2 regions of the Bacillus sp. PK6-013 genome follow, and region 1 is predicted to be linked to the other one. Evidence: riboswitches for the same ligand, from Rfam matches in the RefSeq annotation. Region 1 holds a riboswitch; the other holds the start of a gene.
What was found. A riboswitch is a leader RNA that binds a small molecule or an ion and turns the genes downstream of it on or off. The one in region 1 is predicted to bind S-adenosylmethionine.
Positions count from the first base shown of each region.

Region 2: linked by a shared signal. The riboswitch ahead of M1E03_RS16560 (methionine ABC transporter ATP-binding protein) and the one ahead of M1E03_RS15415 (bifunctional homocysteine S-methyltransferase/methylenetetrahydrofolate reductase) in region 1 are both predicted to bind S-adenosylmethionine.

Region 1 covers NZ_CP096417.1:3,031,218-3,035,429, reverse strand. Annotated here, with positions in the region: gene M1E03_RS15415 (bifunctional homocysteine S-methyltransferase/methylenetetrahydrofolate reductase) at 1-1,576, opposite strand, end outside; SAM riboswitch class I at 1,655-1,766, opposite strand; gene M1E03_RS15410 (YajQ family cyclic di-GMP-binding protein) at 1,844-2,335, opposite strand; partial or broken gene M1E03_RS15405 (CvfB family protein) at 2,476-3,344, shown strand; gene M1E03_RS15400 (DUF3941 domain-containing protein) at 3,382-3,504, opposite strand; gene M1E03_RS15395 (spore germination protein) at 3,660-3,866, shown strand; gene M1E03_RS15390 (DegV family protein) at 4,110-4,212, opposite strand, start outside.
Region 2 covers NZ_CP096417.1:3,271,221-3,275,432, reverse strand. Annotated here, with positions in the region: gene M1E03_RS16575 (ABC transporter ATP-binding protein) at 1-559, shown strand, start outside; gene M1E03_RS16570 (ABC transporter permease) at 552-1,493, shown strand; gene cspB (cold shock-like protein CspB) at 1,610-1,810, opposite strand; SAM riboswitch class I at 2,114-2,227, shown strand; gene M1E03_RS16560 (methionine ABC transporter ATP-binding protein) at 2,327-3,328, shown strand; gene M1E03_RS16555 (methionine ABC transporter permease) at 3,331-3,981, shown strand; gene M1E03_RS16550 (MetQ/NlpA family ABC transporter substrate-binding protein) at 4,003-4,212, shown strand, end outside.

The sequences.
Region 1 (4,212 bases):
GGCTGCTGGTCAGCGGCATGACGCCGATATAGATCGGTGTTTCAAGATGCTTTGTTTCTTCGTGGATTTTGATGAGCTGCTCCTCTGAATAGACAGGCTGGGAAATGAAATAGTCTGCGCCGCAGGCGATTTTTTTCTCAAGCCGTTTCACCGCTTTGTCAATGTGTCTGACATTCGGATTGAAGGCGGCCGCCACTGAGAAATTTGTTTTCTTGCCGAGCGGTTTACCTGAATATGACAAGCCTTCGTTAAACTGTTTGATCAGGCTGATCAAATCGAACGATGTCAGATCATAGACGGAAGTCGCTCCCGGAAAGTCGCCGATTTTCGACGGATCGCCGGTAATCGCCAGCACGTCTGACAGCCCCAGTGTATCGAGCCCCATTAGATGGGACTGCAGGCCGATCAGGTTGCGGTCTCTGCATGTAATATGGATCAGCGACCTCATATCGAGGCGCTGTTTTAAGAGCGCGCCGCAGGCGACATTGCTGATCCTCGGTGTGGCAAGCGAGTTGTCCGCCAATGTCAGTGCATCGATTCCGGCTGATTTAAGCTCTTTAGCGGCGTGCAAAAATTTCTCAAAGTTTAATTGTTTTGGAGGATCGAGTTCGACGATAATGGACCGTTTTTGCTTGGCCAGATCGTCGAGAACGGGCTCTGTCCTTTCGTTTTGAACAGCAAGCGCCGCTTTCTTTCTGATTTTCACGTGCTTTTCGGTGACTGGAGGAAGCCCTTTGACTGCCTCAGCCATCGCCCTGATGTGGTTCGGCGTGGTTCCGCAGCAGCCGCCGATGATCCGTGCGCCTTGATTGCGGAATTCCTCCGCGCTTTCCCTGAAATATTCATCATCTGTCTCATAAACAAGCCTGCCTTCGACAAGGGACGGGAGGCTGCTGTTGGGATAGACGGAAAGATAGGCGTCTTCTAAAAGCGGGACTTCTTCAAGCGCTCTGATCATATGATAAGGGCCGAGGCGGCAGTTGATGCCAACGACTTCTGCGCCGAGGGATGCCAGCTGCTTCAGACCGTCCGCAAGCGGGGTTCCGTCCTGAAGAACGCCCTCTTCGTGCATTGAGACATTCAAAATGATCGGCAGCTCTGTTTCCTTTCTGGCAATCTTTAAAACTTCGCGCGCTTCTTCTAAATCATAATAGGTTTCGAGCAGAAGTCCGTCCGGCTGCTCATTTAACAGAAGATAGAGCTGTTCGCGGAAGCTTCTTTTAATGTCCTCGAGAGAATACGAGTTTTTGTTGAACGTCCGGATTCCGCCGAGCGTACCGAGAACATAAGCAGAACCGGCGGCGGAGCGGGCGAGACGGACCGCTTTTTCGTTGATTTGTTTTGTTTCGTCTTCGAGCCCGTATCTGGACAGCTTGATGAAGTTTGCGCCGTACGTGTTCGTTTGAATGATATCGGCGCCGGCCTGTACATACGCTTCGTGGACGCGTCTCACTTCTTCGGGCTTGGAGATGTTCAGTTCCTCAAAACACCTGTCGATCCCGTAGGAATACAGAAGTGTGCCCATTGCGCCGTCCGCGATTAACGTTTTGCTTTTTATATCCTCCAAAAAACCCATCGTTTTCCCCCTTAAGCATTTTTGATAAACAAAAAAGTCTTCTGTGAAGCAGAAGACTTTTCATCGACATTGTCCGTCTTCTTATCTTCCAAGCAGACTGCTTGCTGGATTTAGCACCTTGGTCATGAATATTCATTCACCGGTTGCTGAGGCTTCATCGGGCCAGTCCCTCTGCCTCTCTTGATAAGAACAGCTATTTAGTTTCTATTGATTACTTTTACTCAATTTACCGAAAATCGGGAGAATAATCAACAGTAAATTAAGAATTTATCGAAAATTTATAAATTGGACATCAATCGGCAGGTCGGCTTCCCTCACCATCGCGATGATTTGCTGAAGGTCGTCTTTATTTTTTCCGGTTACGCGGACTTGATCATCCTGCACTTGCGATTTAACTTTCAGACCCGATTTTTTTATCAGGTTATTGATTTTTTTCGCGTTTTCTTTGTCGATGCCCTGAACTAGTTTTCCGCGCTGTCTGACCGTGCCGCCTGAAGCGTTCTCAAGCTTTGAGTATTCGATGTTTTTCGTCGGGACGTTCCGCTTGATCAGTTTGCCGACAAGCACGTCTTTCAGCTGGTTCATTTTAAATTCGTCGTCCGATACGAGAACGAGCTCGTCTCCTTCGAGTGTGATGCTGCTTTTTGACCCTTTGAAATCATAGCGTGTGCCGATTTCTTTGAGAGCGGTCTGAATTGCGTTTTGAACTTCAGGCAGTTCAACCTTTGAGACGATATCAAATGAGCTTTCTTTCGCCATGTGAAAACCTCCATCCATTTTACTTATGAGTCAATTATAGTAGAATAAGGTGAAACTTCCAATATCGAGCGGTTTGCCTGGCCGCGATCCGGCAATAATTTTAACATTGGAGGAATAATAAGAAAAAGAAAAACAGGCGGATAAGAAAGGAAGAAACAGTATGAAACCAGGACAGCAGCTAACATTGAAAATAGATCATAAAGCCGATTACGGTTACTTTTTGACGGACGGCGAAACGGCGGTCCTTCTGCATCAGAGCGAGATCACGGAGGATATTGAAGACAGAGAAGAGGTCGATGTCTTTTTATATGTCGATCATGAAGATCGCTTAGCGGCTACGATGAGAAAGCCGATGATCAGCGCTGAACAGTACGGCTGGGTGGAAGTCGTTGATGCCGTCAGCGGCATGGGGGTTTTCGTCGATGTCGGGCTCTCGAAGGACGCCCTCGTTGCGACAGAGCATCTCCCGCCGTATGAATCAGTATGGCCGCAAAAAGGGGACAGGCTGTACTGTATGCTGAAAATCACGGGGCACGGAAGGATGTTTGCCAAACCGGCGCCGGAGGATAAGATCAGCGAGCTGTTTAGTGAAGCTTCACCCGGTCTGATGAATAAAGAGCTCACCGGAACGATCTACCGCTTGATCGCATCAGGCTCTTTTATGATTTCCGAAACCGGCATCAGAGGCTTTATCCATTCTTCTGAGCGAAAGGAAGAGCCGAGGCTTGGGGAAAAGCTGACCGCAAGGGTGATCAAAGTAAAAGAAGACGGTTCTGTTAATCTGTCGCTTCTGCCAAGAAAGCAGGATGCCTTGTCGGTTGATGCAGAACAAATTTTGACTTATATGAGAACGAGAAACGGCGCGATGCCGTTCTGGGATAAAAGCGACCCTGAGGATATCAAAGAGCGCTTCAACATGAGCAAAGCAGCATTTAAAAGGGCGCTCGGCTATCTGATGAAACAGGATAAAATCTATCAGGAAGAGGGCTGGACATACGAGAAAAAATAAATATGAGGCGGCGTCCGATGAGGACGCCGCCGGTTTTTTACAAGTGATCAGGCTTCTTTGATTCCTGGTGTTTACCGGCTTGTCTGTTCTTTTCAGCGAGCCGGTTTTTCTGCTGGTTGACGGCGTTGTTGTCAACTGGCTTTTTATCATCATCTTTCATGAGGAAGCACCTCCTGTCAAAATGTCGCTTTTAGCTTGCACACTGCCGGCGAAACTATGTACTCTCCCAACCGCGATGTTTTTTGCCGGGAAGTTTATGCCTCCTTGTACCGCCAGCATACACATATCATAAGACCCAAAAAAAGGAGACTTGGTATGAAACATTGCTGCTCAGTTTACATTCAAAGTGTTTCGGCAGGAGGAGTCGTCAATTTTGGCGGTGCGTTCAAAATTTGTCCGATCACAATGGAAAAAGTGGTCGAGGGGTCTGGAGGTCCTGATGTCGCGACAGCGGCTGCCGGTTTTCTTGATGGAGCGCTTACACCGGCCGCCGCTGAAGGAACAGTCACCGAAGACAGCTGACGAAGAAGGCCTGCTTTTATCAAGCAGGCCTCAGCGTGTCGACAAACCCTCGCATTCGTTGTCAGGCCTGCGCGTCGGTGCTCACGAATTGCAACATTCGCTCCGCTCCGATGCTCGGCCTTCCTAAACTGCAAGGGTTTTCAATCACGCTGATAGGATGACAAAATCCCAAAACTAAGAGCCGTTTTGGGATTTTGTCAACAATCTAAGGCCTGCTTTTATCAAGCAGGCCTCTGTTTTACCTTATCTTTTGTCTTTCCCCGGAAAAAAGACCGCCAATGTTCCGGGGCCGGAATGGGCGCCGACCGCTGAACCGACCATGTTGACGACGATTTCCCCCGGCTGA
Region 2 (4,212 bases), 240 kb from region 1:
GAAAAACAGGATCAACGATAAGGTCAAAACGTATTCTTTAGGAATGAGACAAAGGCTTGGCCTGGCCCAAAGCCTTTTGCACGATCCGAAGCTCTTGATTCTCGATGAGCCGACGAACGGGCTTGATCCGGCCGGTATCCGGGAAATTCGCGATCATTTAAGAAAGCTGACGAGAGAAAGAGGTATGGCGGTCATCGTTTCAAGCCACCTGCTTTCAGAAATGGAGCTGATGTGCGACAGGATCGCCATTATCCAGAACGGAAAGCTCCGGGATATTCAGCATGTGCACGGACCCGCTCGGGATGAAAAGAAGCGCTATTATATTCAAGCGGATGACAATCAGGCTCTGATGCGGGAAGCGGCTGCCTTCAAAAAGATGAAGGTTGACGAAGCGGAAGGCGGGATAGAGCTCAGCCTTCAAAAGGATGAAGTGCCTGATTTGATCAAACACTTGTCAGACAACGGTGTCCGCCTATATGAAGTGAAGGCTGTGAACAAATCGCTGGAAGACCGGTTCCTGGAAATCACCGCAGAGAAGGAGGAAGCTCAGCATGTTTAATCTCATCGTAAATGAATGGATCAAAATTTTTAATCGAAAAGGCACATATGTCATGATTGCGATTTTGCTGTTATCTGCCATCGGGCTGGGCGTTCTCACAAAGACGATCGGAGAGACAGACCAAAACCCGGACTGGAAAAAAGAATTGATGCAGGAAAATAAAGATATGAAAGAACAACTTAAAGGGGTCAATAATCCGGCACTTGAAAAAAGCTATGAACGGTCGACCGCCATTAATGAGTATCGAATCAAGCACGATTTGCCGGAAGACGGGGACTATTCGGCCCTGTCGTTCATCAGCGACGCGAGCGGCAACATTCCTCTCCTCGGTCTGTTTGTGATCACGGTGGCTGCGGGAATCGTTGCGAATGAATTCAACTGGGGAACGGTGAAGCTGCTTGTCATCAGGCCGATCAGCCGCTTTAAAATCTTGCTGGCAAAATATTTTACAGTTCTGCTTTTTGCATTGGCTTTGCTTTTCATTCTGTTCGCAAGCGCGGGTATCACAGGCCTTGCTTTATTCGGGGCAGGCGACGGCAGCCAGGTTCACTTGGCGTACGCCGATGGAACCGTTGAAGAAAAAAGCCTGCTGCTGCACTTGGCCGGCAGCTATTTGCTGAATTCAATATCGCTTTTGATGATGGCGACAATGGCCTTTATGATTTCAGCTGTTTTCAGAAACAGCTCGCTTGCCGTAGGTATTTCAATTTTCCTTTTGGCAATGGGCGGAACGGTGACAAACTTGCTCGCAACGAAATTTGATTGGGTGAAATACATCTTATTTGCCAACACTGATCTCACTCAATACTTTGACGGATCTCCGCTTGTTTCAGACATGACGCTGGGATTCTCGATTGTGGTGCTGGCTGTCTATTTTATCGTTTTTCATGTGCTCGCCTTTGGTGCATTCACAAAAAGAGACATCGCTTCATAAGCGGTTTTCGCAAAAAAAGCCTGACGCCGGTTTTCCGGGCGTCAGGCTTTTTTTAAATATAAAAAGACTGCTGACATTCGGTCAGCAGTCCTGTATGAAGATCAGCGGTTCACAGCTTACGCTTTTGTTACGTTAGCAGCTTGTGGTCCGCGGTTTCCTTCAACGATTTCGAAAGATACAGATTGGCCTTCTTCCAAAGTTTTGAAGCCTTCGCCTTGAATAGCAGAGAAATGAACGAATACATCGTCTTGTCCTTCAACTTCGATGAATCCGAAACCTTTTTCAGAGTTAAACCATTTTACTTTACCTTCTAGCATGAAATTTCCTCCTAAAGCGATAACGCTTAAATTCACTATTCTTGCTCTAAAACAAACTTCCAAGACGAAAACTCTTACAAAACTTTCTTCTTAAAGATAGTTCGAACAAAAATAATTACCTTTACTTTACCAGTGTTTAAGCGAAATTACAACTGCTAAACACAATTTTTTTAAAAAAAGTGAAATTTAATAATCAGGGCGAAAAATAAAGCATTAAAAAGCGGGTTTTTGAAATTTTCACAATTCTGATTGACAACATTTCGAAGAAGCTGTAAAGTTAGGTAAAACTTCATGCATCAACACTTCTTATTTAGAGAGGCGGAGGGAATTGGCCCTATGAAGCCTCGGCAGCGGGTTCTGCATACAGCAGAATACTGTGCCACATCCAACAAGCCGTACGGGCTTGGAAGATAAGAAGAGAGCGGACCACTCTATTTACTTCGTGTCGTCTAAGGCTTCTTCTTATTTTTTAAGAGGGAGCCTTTTTTGTTAGCCAAAAAGAGGAGGAAGATCATCATGATTACATTTGAAGGCGTTGAAAAGGTCTATGAAAGCGGCGGACAGAAGGTTCATGCGCTCAATGGAATCGACCTTCATGTAGATAAAGGGGAAATATACGGCGTCATCGGATTCAGCGGCGCAGGGAAAAGCACGCTGATCCGCTGTGTGAACTTCCTTGAAAAACCGACGGCCGGAAAGGTATTCGTCGGCGGAAGAGACTTAATGTCTCTGTCGAAAGCTGAGATTCGAGCTGTTAAAAGGAAGATCGGCATGGTATTTCAGCATTTTAACCTGTTAAATTCAAAGACGATTTTCGCTAATGTCGCTGAGCCGCTCGCGCTTGTCAAAACACCGAAAGCCGAAATCAAGCAAAAAGTGACGGAACTGCTCCATTTTGTCGGACTTGAGGATAAAGCCCGCGATTATCCGGATCAGCTGTCGGGCGGCCAAAAGCAGCGCGTCGGCATTGCCCGGGCGCTGGCGACAAATCCGGAGGTTCTGCTCTGTGATGAAGCGACATCCGCGCTTGACCCGCAGACGACCGGCGATATTTTGAAGCTGCTGAAGCGCGTCAACGAACAATATAACATCACGATTTTGTTGATCACTCATGAAATGAATGTGGCAAAAGAAATCTGCGACAAAGTCGCGGTCATTGAAAAAGGAAGGATCATTGAATCAGGCAGCGTGTTTGACGTGTTTTCCGCGCCGGAAACCGAAACGGCCAAAAGCTTTGTCAAATCAGCCATCGACCACGAGATACCTGAATCGATTCAAAAATTAAATGTGAAGCATCTCTACCAGCTTCAATTTGTCGGCGAATCTTCCGGGAAGCCATTTCTTTCGCAAGTGGCAAAGCGGTTTGACGTAGAAGTCAACATTCTGCACGGAACGATTACAGAGCTTCAGGGAATTCCGTTTGGCAGTATGACGGTTGAACTGCAGGGGGAAGACGGTGAAATCGGGCGGGCGCTCGAATATATCCGCAGAGAAAACATTCGCATCAGGGAGGTATAAGCATGCTTGTTACATATGACCAAATCATTGACGCACTGGTTCAGACGATTCAAATGACGGTTTTCTCGCTTTTATTTTCAAGCGTGATCGGCATTCCGCTCGGCATTTTGCTGGTTGTCACAAGGAAGGGGCATCTGCTTGAAAATCCGGCAGTTTTTACGGTTGTCAATATGATCATTAACATTTTCCGGTCCGTTCCGTTTATCATCTTGATGGTTGCTTTAATTCCGGTGACAAGGCTGATTGTGGGGACGTCCATCGGCACATCGGCAGCGATTGTTCCCCTGACTTTTTATGCGGGGCCTTACATCGCAAGGCTCGTCGAGAACTCTCTGCTTGAAGTCGATCCGGGAGTCATTGAAGCCGCTGAAGCAATGGGAGCGACTCCGCGGCAGATCATCTTCCGGTTTCTGATTCCGGAAGCGCTCGGTTCGCTTGTGCTGAGTTTTACGGTGGCAACGGTCGGATTGGTCGGAGCGTCGGCGATGGCTGGTGCGATAGGCGCCGGCGGTCTTGGGGATTTGGCGATCACATACGGCTACCAAAGGTTTGACACGCTGACGATGATCATCACGGTTGCAATTCTCGTCATCGTTGTGCAGGGATTGCAGACATCCGGAAACGTTCTGTCCAAAAAATTGAGAAGAAGATAAACAGAGAGGGAGACAGCTATGATGAAAAAGTTCACATTTGTTATCATTTTACTGCTGCTTGCGGGAATGATCGCGGGATGTGCGGCAGACTCTGATGCGAAAACCATTAAAATCGGCATCAGCGGAACGGATACAAGAATCTGGGACTTTGTGAAGAAAAAAGCCGAGAAAGAAGGCTTAAAGCTTGAAATCGTCAAATATTCTGATTATGTTCAGCCGAACCAGGCTTTG